Regions from separate parts of the Paenibacillus sp. RS8 genome, predicted to be linked through region 3. Evidence: predicted binding sites of a transcription regulator. Region 3 holds the regulator's gene; each other region holds the start of a gene.
The links. The regulator Rex, encoded in region 3, represses fermentation and respiration genes when NADH is low (regulators of the CRP and FNR family bind a similar motif). The targets are predictions, from matches to a motif close to TTGTGAAATATTTCACAA.
Positions count from the first base shown of each region.

Region 1: nirB (nitrite reductase large subunit NirB) is a predicted target of Rex. The motif match lies at 3,866-3,883, and genes of this name have one in related genera.
Region 2: pflB (formate C-acetyltransferase) is a predicted target of Rex. The motif match lies at 4,001-4,018, and genes of this name have one in related genera.
Region 4: ACDZ28_RS20700 (DUF1641 domain-containing protein) is a predicted target of Rex. The motif match lies at 2,306-2,323, and genes of this name have one in related genera.

Region 1 is NZ_CP168131.1:6,482,617-6,488,262, forward strand. It holds gene ACDZ28_RS30500 (formate/nitrite transporter family protein) at 137-928, opposite strand; gene nirD (nitrite reductase small subunit NirD) at 981-1,301, opposite strand; gene nirB (nitrite reductase large subunit NirB) at 1,336-3,759, opposite strand; gene ACDZ28_RS30515 (hypothetical protein) at 3,977-4,687, opposite strand; gene ric (iron-sulfur cluster repair di-iron protein) at 5,138-5,646, opposite strand, start outside.
Region 2 is NZ_CP168131.1:6,461,659-6,467,304, forward strand. It holds gene ACDZ28_RS30435 (extracellular solute-binding protein) at 1-269, opposite strand, end outside; gene pflA (pyruvate formate-lyase-activating protein) at 696-1,433, opposite strand; gene pflB (formate C-acetyltransferase) at 1,651-3,912, opposite strand; gene adhE (bifunctional acetaldehyde-CoA/alcohol dehydrogenase) at 4,164-5,646, opposite strand, start outside.
Region 3 is NZ_CP168131.1:6,204,324-6,209,969, forward strand. It holds gene ACDZ28_RS29175 (AAA family ATPase) at 1-435, opposite strand, end outside; gene ACDZ28_RS29180 (hypothetical protein) at 428-970, opposite strand; gene ACDZ28_RS29185 (DUF5590 domain-containing protein) at 1,384-1,902, opposite strand; gene ACDZ28_RS29190 (amidohydrolase) at 2,069-3,370, opposite strand; gene ACDZ28_RS29195 (redox-sensing transcriptional repressor Rex) at 3,360-4,010, opposite strand; gene dinG (ATP-dependent DNA helicase DinG) at 4,144-5,646, opposite strand, start outside.
Region 4 is NZ_CP168131.1:4,389,036-4,394,681, forward strand. It holds gene ACDZ28_RS20685 (hypothetical protein) at 1-422, shown strand, start outside; gene ACDZ28_RS20690 (nitroreductase family protein) at 525-1,142, opposite strand; gene ACDZ28_RS20695 (DUF2785 domain-containing protein) at 1,402-2,247, shown strand; gene ACDZ28_RS20700 (DUF1641 domain-containing protein) at 2,455-2,898, shown strand; gene ACDZ28_RS20705 (NAD(P)/FAD-dependent oxidoreductase) at 2,938-4,116, shown strand; gene ACDZ28_RS20710 (SGNH/GDSL hydrolase family protein) at 4,275-4,910, shown strand; gene ACDZ28_RS20715 (hypothetical protein) at 5,104-5,646, shown strand, end outside.

The sequences.
Region 1 (5,646 bases), 280 kb from region 3:
CGGCGTCCCTAATGGACGGTAAGCGTTTATGCGAGAAATATAAGGATAATTTATAGCGTGAAACTTATACTTTCTTATATTTAGAAAAAGAGCTGGACCCGAAATTGGGTTCAGCCCTATAACCATAAATATTCTCTTAACGTTTGTTCTGAGTACTTCGCACGGGAGAAATCATCCAATAGGCCATACCAACAAATACGCCACCGCCAATTATATTTCCTAGTGTAACGGGTATCATATTGTGTATCCATCCGGCAATCGTAACGGTGTCTGGGTGATTCGGGAGCAACACCGCAACGCTTAGTAGGGTCATATTAGCCACGCTGTGTTCATAACCACTCGCAATAAAGGCGAACAAGCACCACCAGATCAGAACCAGTTTGGCTGTTTCACTTTTAGCGCGTGAAGCCATCCATAGCGCTAGACAGACCAGCCAGTTACAGAGAATCCCGCGGAAAAAGAGCTCCGAAAACGGAAGGCTCATTTTCTTAGCTGCAGCTGCGAAGATCAGATGCTCTGGGGGCGCAGCATTGAATAGTCCAGTTCCTCGAATTAATAGTGCTAAAATCACTGCCCCTGCCACATTCCCTACAAACACAAGCACCCAGTTCTTGATGGTATCCCAAATACTTGTTCTGCCAGCAAGTGTACTAACCGTAAAGAACATATTATTTCCGGTAAACAGCTCTGAGCCTGCAAACACAACAAGAGTCAAGGCAATACCGAAGGATGCACCCATAATGAGAGGTTGGAAAGGTGATTTGGCAGCCGCTAGAGGCGCTCCCAGCGAGAAAATAAGAATAATCCCAATGCCTACATATGCCCCGGCCAAGAGGGCTGCTAGAAAATATCTTGGTAAACTTTCATTCATTTGGTCTCGCTTGCTGACTGCCGCCTCGACAATGTTCTCCACACTTTGTGTAAACATAATACTCCACCCCACCGTTTTCTATTTAATCCTTTACTACAACCTTCGGTGTCTACAAGCTCACTGTCACAATGTCTCCACTAAGGGAGACAGGATAAGTCACAACACTACCTTGATCCGGTGCTTGTACTTCACCCGTGCGGAGATCTATTTTCCAATCATACAGTGGATCATAAAGAAAGTGTCCCGAAACGATCCCTTCAGCAAGCGGACCCCCTTTGGGATGAGGGCTCCGATTCTCCAGCGCATAGATCGCTCCGTCAGAGGTACGAAATACAGCCAGCTCCACATTTCCAGCCACAACTACCCGGCCGATCTGTAACAGGAAATCCTTTACATTTCCTATCGTATATGTCTGTGTTGCCATTTTCATTGTTTTTCTCCCTTCTGTTTGTGTAATCTATCCGTTAAAGTCTTGTTTCTTCAAAAAGTGCAGCACGTGTGCTGTTATCATTCAGTATTTTTTTCCAAGGATCTGTGACCTGAGTTAAGGCAAAATCAATCCGCGCCGCAAGCTCTTTTCGATTCTCTTCATTGTTGAGAATGACCGTTTGAATCTGTTCTAGCCCCATACGCTCAACCCACTCGGAGGTTCTCTCCAAATAATTTCCGGTTTCACGGTAGTATTGCATCACAGCCGAGCACACTTCAATTAACTCTTCATCGGTCTTCACCTTGCAGAAGGCGTCCGCTATTCGCGGTTTAATACCGCCGTTACCACCGATAAATACTTCCCAACCGCCATCATTACCGACGATACCGATATCCTTCGTGCAGGATTCTGCACAATTACGAGGACAACCGTTAACAGCCATTTTAAACTTCGCCGGAAAATCAAGACGCTCATACTTACGCTCCATAAGAGCGCCCATTCCCATCGAATCTTGTGTGCCAAAACGGCAGAACTGCGAGCCCACACAAGTCTTAACCGTACGAAGAGATTTGGCATAACCGTAACCTGAAGGCATATCCAGCTCTTCCCATACCTTAGGTAAATCCTCTTTTTTCACACCGATCAGATCCAGGCGTTGCCCGCCAGTCACCTTCACAACTTTCACATCATATTTAAGCGAGACATCGGCGATTTTCTTCAGATCCTCTGGTGTTGTTACCCCGCCGTACATGCGTGGTATTACAGTGTAGGTTCCATCCTTTTGAATATTGGCACCCATTCTTTCATTTACAAATCGGGATTCTTTCTCATCTTGATGAGTATCAGGGTTGATCATCCCTAGATAATAGTTAATCGCCGGACGACACTTGGAGCAGCCTTCCTCTTGTTTCCAACCGAGTACATTCATGACCTCTTTTGTTGTTTTAAGACCTTTAGCTGTGATTTCAGCAACAATCTCATCACGGCTAAGCGTTGTACAGCCACAAATACCTTGCTTGGCAGCTTGCTGGAAACTGTCACCCAAGACAAATTGCAGGATTTGTTCTACTACGGGTTTGCAACCCCCACAAGAGCGAGTAGCGCCAGTGCAAGCTTTAATCTCATCCACAGTAGTAAAACCATGTTCGGTGACGGCATCTACGATCGCTTTTTTAGTTACACCGTTACAACCGCAGACAATTTCTTCGTCCGCCATCGTCTCTACGGAAGCACCCTTCTTAGCTCCCCCACCGCAGCATCCCGTTCCCATGACCTCTGTATAAATTTCATCGGTCATTACCGCGCCTTGTTTTACTAACTTTTGCAGATTCGCGGACTCCGTCACATCACCGAACAAGACCGCACCGACAATTACATTATTTTTGAGCAAAATTTTCTTATAGGTTCTCTTCCATTCATCTTTGCTTGAGATCACCGTGTGTTCAGGAGAATCCAAAAACTCACCTGCAGAAAATACATCCACCCCAGATATTTTAAGCTTCGTGGAAACAATGGAACCTTCATAAGGCTTCGTTTCACTACCACATAAATGTTTAGCTAGAACCATGCCTTGCTCAAATAGCGGGGCCACCAGTCCGTAACACACTCCACGATGCTCGGCACATTCGCCGATGGAATATACGTTCTGCATGGAGGTTTGCAGATAATCATCCACTACGATCCCACGATTTACGGAGATTCCGCTTTCTTTTGCCAACGTTACATTCGGTTTAATTCCGACGGCCATTACCACAAAATCTGCAGCAAGCGTACTGTCATCACTGAACCGCAATCCACTTACTCTCTGTTCCCCGGTCAATTCTACCGTTTGTTTGCCCATAGCAAATTTCACACCTTGACGCTCTAGCTCAGCTTGCAGCATCGAGGAGGCATTCCGATCAAGCTGGCGCTCCATCAGGTCTTCCATTAAATGAACTACAGTAACGTCCATACCTAGGTTCACAAGACCTTTTGCTGCTTCCAGCCCAAGCAATCCCCCGCCGATTACAGCCGCTTTTCTATATTGTTTAGCCGCTGCAAGCATCGCATCACAGTCGGAAATATCACGAAACCCAACCACGCCCTCTTTATCACTGCCAGGCACAGGTAAAATAAAAGAATTCGAGCCTGTCGCAATAATTACTTTGTCGTAAGGCACTGACAACCCGTTATCTGCAACAACTTGTTTGGACTCTTCATCAATTCGTGTCACTGTAGTACCCGTGTGCAGGGTAATATTATTGTCTTCATACCAATTCCAGTCGTTTAGGATGATATCATTAAGGGTTTTGCTACCTTCAAGAACATAAGACAACATGATCCGATTGTAATTGGGATGTGGTTCATTTCCAAAGACCGTGATGTCATAAGCTCCACCCAGCTTCAAAATCTGCTCTATCGTACCTATGCCCGCCATACCGTTGCCTACTAACACTAATTTTTCTCTCTTTGCTGTCATGGTTAGGTGCCTCCTCAAGCTTATGAGTACATGCTCAATTTCTCTTCTACATATTGGAATTATACGGTTCAAATTCAAGTCGTCATTGTGATTGCGGTCACTTTAATTGTGAATGTTTTCACACTTTAGTTCGCTAATGATTGTTAGGTATTTTCAAACATAAAAAGCCAGACCAACGATTCTGAAGAACCGTTAATCTGGCTTTGATGTACTATTTTTAACGTAAAGTTAATAGAATCTCTAAGACATCATGAGGCATAAGCTTCATATCCATCCCATTATCGAGCAGTAGCTTTCCGTTCACCTTCAGTTTCCAGACTTCATTACTTAGCGGGGTATAATCATTGACAGAAAGCACGCTTCTACTACCATCATCCATCTGCACCATACCGCAGCTCTTTAGCAATTCTCTTACAGTTAAATCCTCTTTAAATAACATAATATATGAATGCTGCAAATCTACTTCTACACTTCCGCCGTTCAAAGTCAGCATTACAGTTTGAAGTGGTTCTTGATGGTCCTTAGATTTCGCTGTGAAGACTAGCTGTGAATCATATCCTACAACGTTATTCCAATCCGCTTTCCCAATGATTTGACCGTCCATCTGAAGCTCCCAAACCATTCCCGACTCTAGTGAAAAATCCTTTACCGAAAGAATACTTGAGTTATCCTCAGCAAATGTGGCAATATTACTACCTTTCAGTAACTCCATTATTGATATTCCATTTCTGTAGCTCCCACTGAGTGACCTGTCCGATGGTTTGGTAAGCAGTTCTTGATCACCAATCTTAACCGATATCATCGGCCCCTCAGATCTTGCTGCACCATTATTATCATTACTATTAGCATCAGTCTGAGTGGAGCATCCATTTATTATGAATACGATGATTAAGCCTAGCATCAACTTCCACAAATTTCGCGTGGGCATCCTGGCACCGCCTTATCCCGCCTAATGACCCTATAGCGTCTCAGGCTTGTAAAGTTATGTATACTATCTATTTAAGAATAACTTAAACAAGCCTTGTTCTCAAATAAGTAAAAATTCTAGATTCCCTAGAATAGAGTTCTTCTCGAAAATCATATAAACATAGAATTCCTCTATATAGATTATTTTTATACGCAATACATAATTATTACATCCCTAGAACAAAAACCGCACACTTGCAGGCTTCCCTTCTTTTGCTCATTCGGCGACATTTCGTTCTCCGCGTTTAAGCATCCTTCCACAACTGGCCAACCTGCCATCAATTAATCTTAACCATATTTTTCAGGATCATTTCATCTACCTTTTTCAACGGAGGTATCCTCATTGCTTTGCATTGTATAATTTCCTAATAAAAAAAGCCCCCTAAGGGACTCTTTAGAGCTCTATTCGTCTTCACTGGTATCTAGGGAACAATATATTATTCTCCAGATGTACATGTTCAAAAGTCATACTCTCCAGCTCTTCCAGCCGAGCATATGTCAATCGATAGGTCGTACAAGCATGCGCCGGTGGAGTGAAATCATCTGTAACACTACGTATTTTTCTCAAAATATCGCCCGCACCATCATGCTCATACTCCAGCTCAGACAATGACTCGCGGAGTGCTGTCAAGCCTTCTTCAGTAGGATTAGCATCGTACGTCAACAGCTTAGGAAACTCATCTTCTTCTTCTTTAGCCGTATGCGTAAGCAGTTCTTCCTTTAGTGTGTTAAACAAGTCATATAACTCAGCCAGATGAGGAGAATCGCCACCATGCACTCGATACACCTTAGTTACATTTTGGCTAATGAGGGGTAGCTCTTCACGGAGATAACGGTGATGTTTGTTTATGATATGGTCAATTAACTCTTCAGAAGGTGCAGTATTCCAAGCGATTTCCTCTCCGGGTACTGGATACTCTT
Region 2 (5,646 bases), 260 kb from region 3:
TCGCCTTCTACCTTTTTCACTACTTCTTGCAGAATAGCTAGACGTTTCTGTTTGTCTGCACCGATTTGAGTGTGACGAATCGTCATTTCGAACGGTTCGTTGCTTACCGGTTCTTCAGTTGCAGGAGCATTTGTAGCGTCCGCTGCATTAGTCGCGGTAGCGTTTCCATCTCCTTTGTTAGAAGATGCATTATTGTTGCTTCCGCAACCTGCCAGTAAAGCTGATGATACAAAAATCAGGGACAATAGCAAAGTCATTCCTTTTTTCATTTCTTGTGACCCCCCATATAATGTTGTGCTTTACACTTCTTATTATAGAAAACAGATTCCATTCTCGTAAGGTTAAGATTCATCCACTATAGGGATAAAAATCTCTAATGAAAGCGGAATCAACTACACAATATGTTATGTATAATAACTTTATTATAGTAAAAATTACGATTAAACGTTATTATATGTGATTTAACCACACATTACCTCGGGTAATAATTATAAAATCTTTAAATAATGATATATTATCTGTCATTATGTATTTACAAACTCCTTAATCAACAGCTGTAACTATATCATGTTTTTACAAGGTAAATACAAAATTACCCCTTTTCAAGACACCAGACGTCCCTCTTTAAACAAAAAAAGCCATTCCTTCAGTAGTAAATCACTGAAGGAACGGCTCTCACTTAAGGTAGATATCAATTATACCAGTGCTGTCTGTTTACGACCTTCTTCGACCAAGCGGTATGCCCGCTGAACTTCTTCATCGGAAGGGGATGGCACGCCATCTAACTCATAAGCCTTGCCGAGCATTTCCCATTTATAAATACCCATTTGATGATAAGGTAAGATCTCAAATTTCTCAACACCATTTAAGGTTCCAATGTAACGGCCCAAGTTAATAAGATCCTCTTCACGATCATGAATGCCTGGAACATATACATGTCTAATCCACATCTTACGATTATGATCTGATAGCCAGCGTGCAAGCTTCAAAGTACGATCATTAGATTTACCAGTCAACTTGATATGCGCTTCCTCATCTATATGTTTGAGATCTAGCATAACCAAGTCGGTAACATCCAATAAGTCATTAATCTTGTCACCTTCGTTGTAACCATTACTATCTAATGTAGTATGCAGATTCCAACGCTTTTTAACTTCTGTAAATAACTGCTTTACAAATTGCGCCTGCAAAGTTGGTTCTCCACCGGATACTGTCAATCCACCACCGGATGAACGATAGTAGTTTATATATGGCTCGATCTCCGCAAGCACTTCTTCTAAAGTCATTTCTTTACCTTCATCTAAAGCCCAAGTATCAGGGTTATGACAATACTGACATTTCAGCAAGCATCCTTGCATAAATAAGACAAATCGAATACCAGGTCCGTCAACGGTTCCAAAGGTTTCCAAAGAGTGTATGCGACCTTTAATCATAGGATATCATCCTTTCGCCACGACAGACTAACAGTCCCTCTTTCACGAAGAAGCTCCCTGTCTTTGAGACTGTCATTTCCCTTAATCGCGGCTGTGATATTTAAAATTTTAACAATTCTCAAACAAGATATTACCGCCCTTGAGACAAGGGCGGCATCTTCCTTGCAATTATTTCAATGTAGTACTTCATTCAAAGATCTTTATGAATAGGAACGAATTACATCGAACCATGGAACGTACGGTTGATTACATCCAATTGTTGTTCACGAGTCAGCTTGATGAAGTTAACTGCATATCCGGATACGCGGATAGTCAATTGTGGATAGTTCTCTGGGTGTTCCATAGCGTCCATCAGCTGTTCACGGTTAAACACGTTAACATTCAAATGTTGAGCGCTGTTATGGAAGTATCCATCCATCATGTGTACCAGGTTAGACTTACGGGATTCTTCGTCTTTACCCAGTGCTTTAGGTACGATAGAGAATGTGTTAGAGATACCATCTTGTGCATCGGAGTAAGGCAGTTTGGCTACAGAATTAAGGGAAGCCAGAGCACCTTTCTTGTCGCGTCCGTGCATTGGGTTAGCACCTGGTGCGAAAGGTTCACCTTTCTTACGTCCGTCAGGTGTAGTACCTGTCTTCTTACCGTACACTACATTTGAAGTAATGGTCAGTACCGATTGAGTCGGTACAGCATCACGATATGTTTTGTGCTTACGGATCATAGACATGAAAGCTTCAACCAATTCTACTGCGATGCTGTCTACAGCATCATCATTGTTACCGTAGCAAGGGAATTCACCTTCAGTTTCAAAGTCAATTGCAATACCTTGTTCGTTACGAATTGGTTTAACCTTCGCGTATTTAATAGCGCTCAGTGAGTCAGCTGCAACGGATAGACCAGCGATACCACAAGCCATCGTACGCAGAATGTCGCGGTCATGCAGTGCCATTTCAATACGTTCGTAAGAATACTTGTCATGCATATAGTGAATGATGTTCAAAGTGTTAACATAAGTCTTAGCCAACCACTCCATCATCGGTTTGAAGCGTTTCATTACTTCGTCATAATCCAGATATTCAGAAGTGATCGCTGGGAATTCCGGTCCAACTTGTGCTCCGGATTTCTCGTCTTTACCACCATTAATAGCGTACAGCAAAGCTTTTGCTAGGTTGGCACGAGCACCGAAGAACTGCATTTGTTTACCGATGCGCATTGGAGATACGCAGCAAGCAATCGCATAATCTTCACCCCAGTATGGACGCATTAGATCGTCATTTTCATACTGAATTGCACTAGTTTCGATGGAAACCTTAGCACAATATTTTTTGAAGGCTTCAGGCAATCTTTCGGACCAAAGAACTGTCAAGTTTGGTTCCGGTGCTGGACCCAAGTTGTACAGGGTGTTCAGGAAACGGAAGCTGTTCTTCGTAACACGAGTTGTTCCGTCTTCAGCCATACCACCGATGGATTCAGTTACCCATGTAGGGTCGCCGGAGAACAGATCGTTATAGTCAGGTGTACGCAAGAATTTCACGATACGCAGTTTCATTACGAAATGATCGACGATTTCTTGAACTTGCTCTTCAGTCAAAGTACCTTCAGCAATATCGCGTTCTGCATAGATGTCTAGGAAGGAAGATACACGTCCCAGGGACATCGCCGCACCATTTTGCTCTTTAACTGCTGCCAGATATCCGAAGTATACCCATTGAGTAGCTTCCTTGAAATTGGTCGCTGGTTTGGAAATATCCATACCGTGAGCGGCTGCCATTTCTTTCAATTCGCCCAGTGCACGAATTTGCTCGGACAGCTCTTCACGAAGACGAATTACCTCTTCAGTCATGGAATCAACTTCAAGTTCAGCTTGTTGTTGTTTTTTGTCTTTAATCAGGAAATCAATACCGTATAGAGCGATACGGCGGTAGTCACCGATGATGCGTCCGCGGCCGTAAGCATCAGGAAGACCTGTGATAACGCCGGATTTACGCACTGCTCTCATGTCTGGTGTATATGCATCAAATACGCCTTGGTTATGCGTTTTGCGAATGTTCGTAAACATATCAACGATGTTTTGTGGAAGCTCGAAGCCATAAGCTTTCGTAGCATCGACCATCATCTTGATCCCGCCGAATGGCTGGATGGAACGTTTGAAAGGAGCGTCAGTCTGAACGCCTACAATTTGTTCCTTGTCCTTATCAATGTATCCAGGAGCATGTGAAGTGATTGTGGAGACAGTATCCAGGGAAACATCCCATACGCCGCCTCTTTCTCTTTCTTCTTTGCTCAGTTGGGAAATAATTTTCCATAGTTCAGTTGTGTTACTAGTAGGTCCTACGAGGAAATCTTCGTTTCCTTCATAAGGCTTAATGTTACTTGCGATAAAATTGTTAACGTCAACTTTCTTGGACCATTTACCTTTTGTGAAATTTCTCCAACCGGATTTCACTTCATTTACTTCTTTTTCAATCACCGACATGCTAAATCCCTCCATCTATATTTATTATATTTGTAGAGATCGCGGGCTTGAAGGTTGATCCCGTGTCTCGTGATCCCCAAAGATGTGGTTGTTCCAAATTTCACAATCAACATTTCATATGTGGGACCGTTGTTTATATAAACATTCTAGTTTATTTTCTATAAAAACACTGTGACAAATATCACCTTTCGAGTGATATTTGTCACCTTTATCTAAGTCCACAACTATCCTATTCTCTATTTAACCAATTATTAATTATCAAATCTTCCGTAGAATGCATTACGGTATACATCAGCAAGTTCAGATACCAACGGCAGCTTAGGATTGGCAGTTGTACATTGATCTTCAAACGCACGGTCAGCCAAGTAATCTACACGGGATTCGAAGTCCTTAGGATCAAAGCCCAGTTGTTGGAACGATTCCTCGATACCCAATTTTTTATTCATATCGCGAATAGCATTGATCAGGCTAGTTACACCTTCTTCAGTTGTGCGAGCTGGCAATCCCAAAATACGGGCAATTTCAGCGTAACGCTCATCAGCTACGAAGTGCGAATATTTAGGGAACGAAGCGAACTTCGTAGGTTTTTTAGCATTGTAACGGATAACGTGTGGCATAAGGATCGCGTTAGTACGACCATGAGCGGTGTGGTACTGTCCGCCCCATTTATGCGCCAAGCTGTGGTTAATTCCCAAGAATGCATTGGCAAAGGCCATACCCGCAAGTGTTGATGCATTATGCATTTTCTCACGAGCTACTCTGTCGCCTTCCAGTGCCGATTTTTCAAGGTATTGGAATACCAGTTGGATGGCTTTAATAGCTAGACCATCAGTGTAGTCACTCGCCATAACAGATACATAAGCTTCGATAGCATGTGTCAATACGTCCATACCTGTATCTGCAACTGCAGTTTTTGGCAAGCTGTATACGAACTCTGGATCAATGATAGCTACGTCTGGTGTTAACTCATAGTCAGCCAATGGATATTTAGTGTGTTGTTCAGTTGTTTTATCGGTAATAACTGCGAAAGATGTTACTTCCGAACCCGTACCCGAAGTAGTTGGAATCGCTACAAACTTAGCTTTGTTACCAAGTTTAGGGAATTTGTATACCCGTTTACGGATGTCCATGAATTTTTGTTTTAGACCGTTAAAATCTGCGTCTGGATGTTCATAGAATAACCACATTCCTTTTGCAGCATCCATTGGGGAACCGCCGCCAAGTGCGATGATGCAGTCCGGTTGGAACCTGTTCATCATTGCAGTACCTTTTTCAACTGTAGTTGTCGATGGATCTGGTTCAACTTCCGAGAACACTTCGATAGCTACAGGAGTTTGGCGTTGACGCAGGTAATGTTCAACTCTTTCAACATATCCAAGCTTAACCATCATTGGGTCAGTGATAATTGCGACACGTGTGATATCAGGCATTTTGGTCAGGTACTGAGTAGCGCCTTTTTCGAAATAGATCTTGTCAGGTACTTTAAACCATTGCATATTCACGGTACGACGATTCACCCTTTTCACGTTGATCAAATTGATTGCTGTAACGTTTTGCGACACGGAGTTACGACCATAAGATCCACAACCCAGAGTCAACGAAGGGATATTAGTGTTATAGATATCGCCGATCGCACCATGTGTGGAAGGCGAGTTAACGAGAATACGTCCTGTTTGCAGACGGTTAGAGAACTTCATGATTACTTCTTCGTTGTTGGAGTGGATAGCCGAGCTA
Region 3 (5,646 bases):
CACATACATTTCAACAAATTCACTACCTGATGCAGCTACGAATACGGAGTTTGTATAATGTGCAGCCGCTCTGGCCATAAGGGTCTTACCTGTTCCTGGAGGACCAGTGAGCAGAATCCCTTTTAAGGGACGAATCCCAAATTTGCTGATTTCCTCATGACGGATCAAAAAATCGAGTGCTTCACGAAGCTCTTGCTTCGCATTGTCTTGCCCGCCAATTTCTTCAAAAGTTAGCTTTGAAGGTCCTTCCTTCTTGCGTTTTTTCCCAGCACCAGCATTCACCGTAAGCCCGCCGCGCAAATGAGCAATTATAAGCAGTGCAGTAAGCATTCCAGCTGCTATAACAATTGGGAATATATTTATACCTAAAAAAGCCATGAAAATAAACAGTACAGGAATAAATCCGAGTAAAATTTCTTTTAGATACTTAGGCATTATTCCATACCCCCAAGGTCGCAGGTTTTCGCGGCAAAATAATAAATTTACTTTCTTTTCCATTGCTTAAACTAACATACACATTGTTGTCGTCGATTTCAGTAGATGCTATCACATCTTTATATTCCGAATGTTGCTCTTTTAATCTATCAAGTTCAGTAGGTATAAGAGTATATTTACGGCTCTCCATCGCTTCAGCTACAGAGAACAACGCTTTATCCCAGTAATCATCTAATAATTCATTTGAATTTTGATCCACATCGAGTTTAAGTTTACGTCCTTCAATCACTGACTTTCCTTCTTTGGATACATACGATACTAGATCACGTAAATTCGTGCCCGGCTGCAAATCAAGTTTCAAAGTGACCTCATCGCGGTTAATACTAATATGTGAATTATTTACTCCCTCATAACCGGATACAATCTTTTGGAGCGGTTCCTGTAAAGCAAACTGACGATATAAAAAGAATCCTCCGAACAATAGAGTAGCCGACAGTAGAGACGTTATCAGTACAGGTACAAGACGTAATTTCAAGAAACGTCCTCCTCTCAAAGATGACAAAATGTAAACAGAATGATCAATAAATCAAAGCTGTTAAGCGCTCATCAGAGCCTAACGTTCTCTTAATACTGTTCTAATTACAAACAGTAGTATATCACATGTGTATATACGAAAATAAAAAAAAGTGTGAAGATATTTAAAATTTTATTTTTTATTTTTTTCCAATTCATTAAATATATTGATTTATTTCAACGAGAAAAAGAGCCGTTACTTGTCATTAACAGGTTTATTTTCACATGTGTTTTTTAAATAGAATATATAAAAACTACCTACTTAGTATATCACAAATAGCACATTACGAGTATATCAAAATAATCCATCACATTAACGAAAACAAGCGAACCATAAATGGTCCGCTTGTTTATAGTATAGTACTTTTGTTTATTTTAGCGGCTGGGTAAACTATATCCTTCACCCATTCGAGCTCCATCTGAGAACCGATAAAATTGATAATAATACCGACCGCTTTGTTTATAAAAAAGCTGCCATGCATACTCTCCGTTATATACCCCCGGCAACAACCGCTCGATACTAACGTCCGGAAGATCAGCTTTAATTATGCTGCGTATTTTCGCTTCAGAGGTCCCTTTACTCAGTTCCTCAGCATATACTGCGTCGTTGCCTTCTGCAAACTTCCCGTCTACAGTAAAGCGTACCCATACCATCAACTCGGTCCCGGATTGATTCTTCCCTGTTAAGACCCAGTACACTGCATTTTCATCCCAAACGGATTTCTGTGCTTTAGTTACCTCTGTCAGACCAGCGCTGGTTTTGGCGATATCCTTAGCAATATCTCGCTCGTTCCATTGATCTTTCATAATATAGGCATAGAACTGGATAAGTCCAAACAGAAGGAGCAGAATCAGAACTGACCCCAGGAGGATCCATTTTTTCCTTTTCTTCAAGGTACAGCTCCCTTTCTAGTAATATATCTTTTTTGATTATATAACACACCCGTGTGTTTATCCAAAGTTTCATATTCATTCATATAAATTCTTATATTTACAGAAAAGGCCGTAACTTTTGCAAACGCAGAAAGTCACAGCCTTTCAGTTAATTTATGATCTTAGACTAGCGCTTGAGTAGCCCCTCAAAGGATTCTTGCGCCTTACGACGGATAGCTTCCTCATCTAACGTTACACATTGTCCATGTTTTACAACCTGTTTACCATTCACCCATACATGCTCAACATCCTTGGCACTGGCAGAGTATACAGCATGAGACAGCAAATCTGTGTGCGGTAGTAAATGCGGCTGGTCTATATCAATCGCGATAAAGTCAGCTTTCATGCCTACAGCGAGCCTGCCCACATCATTTAAAAAGATAGACTTCGCGCCATACTCTGTAGCCATACTCAGAGCTTCCGGAGCCGGTACAGCCGTAGGATCACCACTTACACCTTTATGGATAAGTGCTGCAAGACGCATCTCTTCAAACATATCCAAGTTATTATTACTTGCCGCGCCATCTGTACCCAGCGACACCTTCACACCGGCCTTTAGAAGATCCGTAACACGAGCAACTCCACTAGCCAGTTTTAGATTACTTCCCGGGTTATGAGATACCCCTACATTATGACGAGCCAGAATCTCGATCTCTTCATCATTCAATTGAACGCCATGAGCAACAATAGACGGACGTGTGAACATTCCAAGCTTCTCTAAATGCGCTACAGGCCGCAGGCCGTAATCCACTACATTCTGCTCCACTTCGCGTTTCGTTTCGGACATATGTGTATGCATCGGTAAATCCAAATCATGCGCCGCCTGTACAAACTTAACAAAGAAATCCGGTGGGCAAGTATATGGAGCGTGTGGCGAGATCATCGTTGTAATTCTACCGTCAGCCTTTCCATGCCAGTTCCGTGCAAAAGAAATCGCTTCCGCAAGCTTGTGATTCTGTACTTCCTCTGGACAAAGACCGATTACGCCTCTCATCAATACGGAACGGATGCCTGATAATTCGACCACCTCAGCTACTCGATCCATATGATCATACATATCCAGGAAGGTTGTAGTGCCACCTTTCAGCATTTCCAGAACAGACAAGGAGGTTCCCCAGTATACATCTTCTCCGGTGAACTTCTCTTCCATCGGCCACATTTTTTCCTGAAGCCACACTTGAAGCGCTAAATCATCTCCATAACCACGAAGCAATGACATTGCAGCATGGCCGTGTGTGTTTACCAGACCAGGCATAAACAACAGACGACTGCCATCAACAACTTGCACACCTTCTTCCATCAAAGGCTCTTCTTTTCCTATGTAAGTGATCAAATCATCTTCAATAGTCATATATCCACTAAGAACAGGCTCATCCGTTCCCGGAATAAGAAAACGCCCGCCTTTGATAATCGTTTTACTACTCTTCATTTCCGCTTTCTTCCTTTCCGTCTTTCAAATAATAAGCAAGGCTTTGCAAATCCGTTGTAAAATCGGCTGCATGAACCCGGATATTCGGTGGTGTTTTTAGAATCACTGGTGCAAAATTCAAAATCGCCTCAATGCCAGATTCAATAAGAATATCTGCTACATTCTGCGCTTCTGAGTCAGGTACTGTAATAATCCCAATTCGAATGCCTTGCTCACGAACTGTCTGACCTAGCTCCTCCATGGGTTGAACCGTAAGAGAGTTGATTTTCCGCCCTACCTTAGGTGCATAAGAATCAAATATAGCGGTAATCTTCATAGTATCTTTCAGATAAGCATTATAATTAGATAATGCATGTCCAAGGTTACCGGCACCTACTAATGCCACATTCAGCTGTTGGTCCAGCTTCAAAATATGACGGATTTTCTCAATAAGATAAGTTACGTCATACCCAATACCTTTTCTGCCGAAGTCTCCAAAATACGCTAAATCTTTACGGATTTGAGCGGGATTCAGATCAAGTTTTTGTCCTAATTCTTGCGAGGAAACGGTTAATATTTCACGTTTCTGAAGATCATTCAAGAAACGTAAGTACACAGGAAGTCTGCGAACAACGGCTTCTGATATTTTATCCGATTTCATAATTTACCTCCTAATTTAAGTACTATTCTGTTTGAATCCTATTAAAATTTCTGTACCTCGTCTCAATGAAGAGCGGTATTCTCTTATACCGCCCTTCATTGTGGAGTGATTAATTAAACAGAAGATGTCCTTCTTAAGAAACGCCTCCGTCTTCCAACCACTCTGCTATACGAGGAACCATTTGATCCGTAAGCATATGTTCCATTTTCGGGCCAGGCAACGAATAAAGGAAATACTTTCCATAATGAGATTCGATAACCCTAGTGTCATACACTATAACAATACCCCGATCCTGCGCTGTCCGTACCAGTCTTCCAAATCCTTGCTTGAAGCGGATAACTGCCTGAGGCACCGACAATTTCATAAACGGATTCTTCTTCTGGGCTTGTAATAACTCAGACTTCGCTTCCGCTAGAGGGTGATTAGGCGGTTGAAATGGAAGCCTCACGATGGCTAAGCATGTCAATGCCTCGCCCGGAATATCTACTCCCTCCCAGAAGCTGCTAGTTCCAAGCAGAACTGAAGCAGCACTGTCCTGAAAGCGTCGAATCAGCTTACTGCGGCTTCCACCTTCCACGCCTTGACCTAGCACCGTGATTTCTTGTGAGGCTAGAGCCTCTTTCAGAGGATCGTAAACTTGGCGCAGCATCTTGTAAGAAGTAAACAGAACAAGCATCCGTCCGCGTGTCGTAATAGCCGCTTCTGCTAGTGACTGTACGAGCGTATCGACAAATCGGGCATCGCCCACACTGCCCTTCACACTAGGGAAATCCCGTGGAATTACTAATAGTGCCTGCTCCCGATACTTAAAGGGAGAAGGAAGGAGAGATGTCATTAGACGCCCCTCTTCCGCAGCTTCATTAAGTCCGAGATTATCAATCATAAACTGGAACGATTTATCGACAGAAAGCGTCGCCGAGGTTAACACAATACTTTTCTTTTTGTCGAAGAACAGCTCTTTAAGCTGGGTACTAACATCAACAGGGACGGCATATAGCTGTAGCGATTTGCTGCGATAATTTCCATTCGCCTCCAGCCAATATACTACATTCTCGTCGTTTAATCCCATAAAAAACCGTACTTGCTCACGTATAGAAGCTAAATCCTTAAATAAGCCGCTAATATCGGTTACTAAACTATCTGAAGAAGATTGACCTTCTTGATCACGCATCTCATTAAGCATCTTATCACCCTTACGGATAATTTCGCTTAATGTCAGATTCATAGTATTCTCCAAAGCAACCAATTCATCCCAATCTTTCGGTTTACGGGTAGGAAGTAACCGCATGACTAGCTGTCCAGCTTCTCCCGCCGCTGCATCGCTACGTTCCGGCAAGAGACTAAATAGCTTGTCACTAAGTAGATCCCAGGTTTCTTTTACAGTAAGTAGATCTGGATAGATTCTATCGATAACTCCGCTCCATTCAGAAGCTTCCTCACTGCCTGATGACTGAAGCATTTGACGAAGCGTTGGGAGTTGGCCGTTACGACTATCCTTGTATAATCGGGACAGCGTGTGAGCCACCGTGAAATGCTTCATATGCATACCTAAATGCTTGCCAGCCACGTCCTCCAGATGATGGGCCTCATCAATAACAAGATGTTCATAAGCCGGGAGTAGCTGGTGCCCAGCCTT
Region 4 (5,646 bases), 1.8 Mb from region 3:
TCGTAAATACAATGCAGGATGGCGATTATGTGTTGGTGTGTGATGGAGACTGGGTACATCTAGGTGATCTTGGCGATTATTTTTACAACGAATTATATGATACGCCAGACAATGGCACATGCCATCGAAGAGGTGTAACTTGGCTGAATAGTCTTCCGATAATCGACCTAAACGCAGAAGTGAAAGAGTTTCTTAGCGATAGTGGAGTAGCTGAGCAGTATAAGGGGCCAATGCCTAGCGCTCGTGTGGATCTGTGGATTAAAGGTTCTTATGCTTCAGAGCAAGCGATGAATCATCAAGTGCTTGTGGATGAAGAGACACTCTCTATTGCGCTCGGTATTTTGAAGAAAGCTCTAGTCAGTGAAGATGTCGAACGACAAGAACGAGCTGCGATTGCAATTCTTCAGTATGCTAAGCAGTGAAGAAAGGTTTCAGATCCACAGCCTCATTAAAAAGCGTTCCATCCGTTATTCAAACCTCGGATGGAACGCTTTTGTCATAATATTGTTATGCTTCTATAATACTCAGATAAATTCAACGAATTCATTGACCGGTTTACGATAGCCGCGTGGTCTGATTTTATGTTTCTTGTCTTTGCCGATAGTGATCAGCATAACAGGTACCATATGATCGGGTAGATTTAAAGTGGATTGAATGGCCTCCGGATCAAAGCCGATCATCGGGCAGGTATCCCAGCCTTTATCTTTGGCAATCAGCATGAAGTGCATGGCAGACAGAGAAGCATTCCGTATAGCTTCATCTCTTTGAAAAGCATCATTTCCTGAATAAGCATTGTTAATCGTTTCTATCTCTGCATCATAATCCTCTTGGCTCATCGCCCCTAAAGCTTTGAGCCCTCCGTAAATTTCTGGAGCCTTCAGATAAGCATTCTTATCTCCGAGTACCACAATTACCGCTGAGGAAGAGTGTATTTTATATTGACCGTAAGCTGCCTTACGAATCTCTTCTTTTAAATTCTCATCAGAAACGACTTTATAGTTTGTATGTTGAAGATTATAAGCCGATGGTGCCAATCTGGCGTAAGAGAACATCTCCTCTAGTTCATTCTGAGGGATCTTCACCCCTTCAACAAAATTCATCGCAGACCTACGGGATTCAATCAAATCTGTAAAAGTGCTCATGAGTTATTCCTCCATATGTGTATGTATTTGCTTTTTAATTATAAACAAGTGACATTTATAAATAAACTAACTATTTGTTACTAACTCAAAATAGCACAGTTAATTATTTTCGTCAATGATTAAATTCTCACTTCGTGTAGCTTAAGTCTTCTAAGTACTTGGAGTGTATGAAGAATAAATACTATGTTGTAAAATATTAGGATGTAAATTAGGATATTAAGATATGAAAAATGCTTTTATTATTGAAAGGGTGGGAATGTTGAACGATATTAGAGAGCAGTTGATCATAGACCTGCAAAGAATTGAAGAGAACGATTATGAGCTTAGAAGTGGAGAGCAGCTAAGGGATTATGTGAAGCTGATGCTTGAGTACATAGGAGATCCACAGCCAGAGCTGCGAGATGATTTGATCTATTCCACCTTCTACAAATGGATGAACGAGAAAAAATGGTTTAGTGATGCAGAGCTTCGTGAACTTCTCTTGATTCTCCTTGACGAGCAGCATTTGTTCTATCACATTGGCAGCAAAGAGGATCAGGCTGTGTTCACAAGAACGTTTTCTGTTCTGGTCGTTGCACTTATTCTTCAGCGGCATAGGGAAAAGGCTTTTTTAGATAGCGCTGAGTTTACAAATGTGAAGGAAGCTCTGATTAGATATTATGAGGAAGAACAGGATTTACGAGGATTTATGCAAGAAGAAGGCTGGGCGCACGCTGCAGCGCATGGTGCAGATGCCTTGGATGAACTGGTATTGTGCTCGGAGAGTGATGCTGCAATCAGGGAAGAGGTTCTGGCGGTCATCCAAAGAATGCTTTACAACAATCATCAGTACATTTTTAGCGATGAAGAAGATGAACGGATGGCTACGATTGTAGCTACAATCATAGATCATCATTTACTTCCGCAGCAGTCAATTGTCGACTGGGTCAGCAGCTTGGAGCAATGTGGTGGGTGGCCAAGAAGTCGCAACAAGTATGTTGCTCGTGTGAATACAAAGAATTTCCTTCGTTCTCTTTACTTTAGGTTGCTTCCAACAATGAAGAATCAGGATATGGTGAACGCTTTATTGAAGTCGGAGATGAAATTAAATGAATTTACACAATAAGTATTTAATCACCTAAGCGTATATAAAAAATATCGAAAATTTTAATCAATCGATTTTAATGTAATAAAAATCACAAAACTTTAGAAAAATTCAAAAACTTTGTGACATTTATAACTTGATAAGTGCTATAATAGAAATATGGCGTTAAAAGTTATTATTTTTTATTACTATTAAGCAGCAAAGCTTATTTGCAGAGGAGATTCGGATATGTCAGAAACAATCACTCAAACAACCCCTGAACAAGAATCACCAAAATTAGCTGTTACTCAAGAACAAATGAATGTTCTTGAGCAGCTATTGAAGCCTGAAGTTCAGGAATCGTTAACTGTCTTAGTAGAACAGTTGCCAAAATTAACAGAGCTTGTCGGCGTGCTCACAAAGTCATATGACTTTGTTCAAACTGTCGCTGCGGATGAAGTCTTGAAAAGTGATACGGTAAGTGCAATTAAAGAGCTTGCTGAACCTGTGGTGCATTCTGCGAAGAATATGGCAGCTACAGTGATCGAAGCGCAAGATCGTGCGAATGAAAGTAGCGATGTGATCGGTGTATTTGGTCTAATGAAGATGATGAAAGATCCACAAGCACAGAAGCTTTTCCGTTTTGTAAATGCTTATCTTCAAGTTGCCGGCGAACGCAGTCAGCAGAAATAATATTTTTTATATCTCATTCGTAAGGACGGAGGAAACATCATGTCTAAACATATTGTCATTCTAGGAGCAGGTTATGGTGGTTTACTAAGCGCCTTGACTGTACGCAAGTACCTAAAGAAAGACGAAGCTAAAATTACAGTCGTTAATCAATATCCTACTCATCAAATTATTACAGAATTGCATCGTCTTGCAGCAGGTAGTGTTGCAGAAGGTGCTGTTGCTATGCCACTAGCTAAGCTTTTTGCAGGTAAAGATATCGACCTGAAAATTGCAAAGGTTAATTCTTTTTCTGTTGAGAACAAACAAATTACACTATCTGATGGTGTGACATTATCCTACGATGCTTTGGTTGTGGGTCTTGGAAGCACAACAGCTTATTTTGGCATTCCAGGTCTTGAGCAATACAGCATGGTCTTGAAATCTGCAGCGGATGCTAACAGAATTCATCGTCACATTGATGAACGTATCCGTGAATATGCAAAGTCTAAAAATCCAGCGGATGCAAGCATTCTAATCGGCGGCGGCGGCTTAACAGGTGTTGAACTGGTTGGTGAAATCGCTGATGTGTTGCCAACACTCACTAAGAAATATGGTGTGGATCCTAAAGAAATTAAACTGATGCTGGTTGAAGCAGGTCCTAAGATTCTTCCAGTATTGCCAGATGCACTCATCGAACGCGCAGTGGCAAGCTTAGAAAAACGTGGTGTACAATTCTTGACAGGTCTACCTGTTACGAATGTAGCAGATAATGTTATTGACTTGAAAGACGGTCAAAAAATTGTTGCTAACACATTTGTATGGACGGGCGGCGTACAAGGAAATCCACTGATTGGTGAGTCCGGTCTTGAAGTGAACCGTGGTCGTGCAACGGTAAATGAATTCCTGCAATCCACCTCACACAAAGACGTATTCGTTGCTGGTGACAGCGCCGTAGTCTTTGCTGAGGATGGTCGTCCATATCCACCTACTGCACAAATCGCTTGGCAAATGGGTGAATTGATCGGTTACAATCTTTATGCGTACTTGAAGGACAAATCTTTTGAATCCTTTAGTCCGATCAACTCAGGTACTCTTGCGAGCTTAGGCCGTAAAGACGGTGTGGCCATCGTTGGTGCAAGCTCTACTCCGCTAAAAGGATTACCAGCAACCTTGATGAAGGAAGCCAGTAATATTCGTTACTTGTCCCACATTAAAGGATTGTTTAGCTTAGCTTATTAATTTATGATTGGAAAACCTGCTCTGAATTGAGCAGGTTTTTTTGTTGATCTCTAGTGGTTTCTACCATGAATTGTAAACGTTATCCTAGTACGCAGTATTCGTTTTTGCTATAATAGATTGGCTAATATTAACAAAGGGAAATAGAGGAGGATTACGTGATGTTATTCCGGCAAAACGATGTCATTCTGTTTCAAGGCGACAGCATAACGGATTGGGGTCGTAATTATGAAGATGCTTCATCGCTTGGTGTAGGTTATGCATTGATGATCGCCGCTCGTCTGGGGCATTTATATCCTGAGAAGAACCTTACATTCTATAATCGCGGAATTAGCGGCAATCGTGCTGTAGATTTGCAGGAACGCTGGGATAAGGATTGCCTGAATCTAAAGCCGACTTGGGTGTCCATATATATTGGTATTAACGACACTTGGCGCCGCTTTGATTCTGGTCAGGAAACAACGCCTGAACAATTTGAAGCTGCGTATCGTGACCTGATCGAGCGCACGCAGCATTCGCTCGCTGCTAAATTAGTCCTAATAGAGCCATTCGTGTTGCCTGTTCCTGAAGATCGTAAAGCTTGGCGCCAGGATCTGGACCCGAAAATTCACATTGTACGGGAACTGGCGCGTGAATATGGTGCATTGCTTGTTCCACTGGATGGCCTGTTTGCTGCGGCATCTGTAAAAGCAGAACCTGCTTATTGGGCTCCGGATGGAGTACATCCATCACCTGCAGGCCATGCCCTTATTGCAGATGCTTGGCTTAAGACGGTAGGAGCTACCGATAAAGCTTAAGGGTCTGATCGTATTTCTAAATAATTCACTTGATTCTATAAGACTAGAACCACTCATTAAAGGAGCAGGTTATAGTCTTTTTTTATAACTGCTAGGAAAGTCGTTTCGTTATATTTATTGACACTGTTATAATTGGGTTATGTTTCTTTTATTGGAGGCGGTTCGTATTCGGCGTTTATTGTGTGTTGTATCTTTGGTAGTAGTTACGCTGTTAAGCGGATGTAAGAATGACGTGGGATTCATTAATGCTAGGTGGATCACCGGAGTGTCTTTAACTCCTGTAACAACTAGTGATCAGAACCAAGTTGATCGACCCGAACATTTTGAGACCCTAATACTGAAGGACTCTACTCTGATTAAGACGCTTGCGGAGGCTATGAACAAGAGCAATAAATTATCGGGGGAGCTGGATTGGGCCCCTGAATTTAAAATGGAACTTGTTTATGGTGATGGCTACTCGAAGGATTATTACATAGCAATAGGTGATGAGCCCGGCTATAGAGGAGTATTTACTACAGCTGAGAATGGTGGTCAGGGCTACTCTATTCCGGTGAAGAATTCGGACCAATTAAGGAAACTCATTTTTGGGACAGTAGATCAGGCGAACATAGAACAGACGGAGTCGCTGGAGTCTTCTGTTAAGGTTACAGGTCCAGTAACGATATCACATAATGATCTCTATCCCTTAACGAATAGAACTGGATTCTTGAATCTGCAGCTTTTAGATGGAACCTAC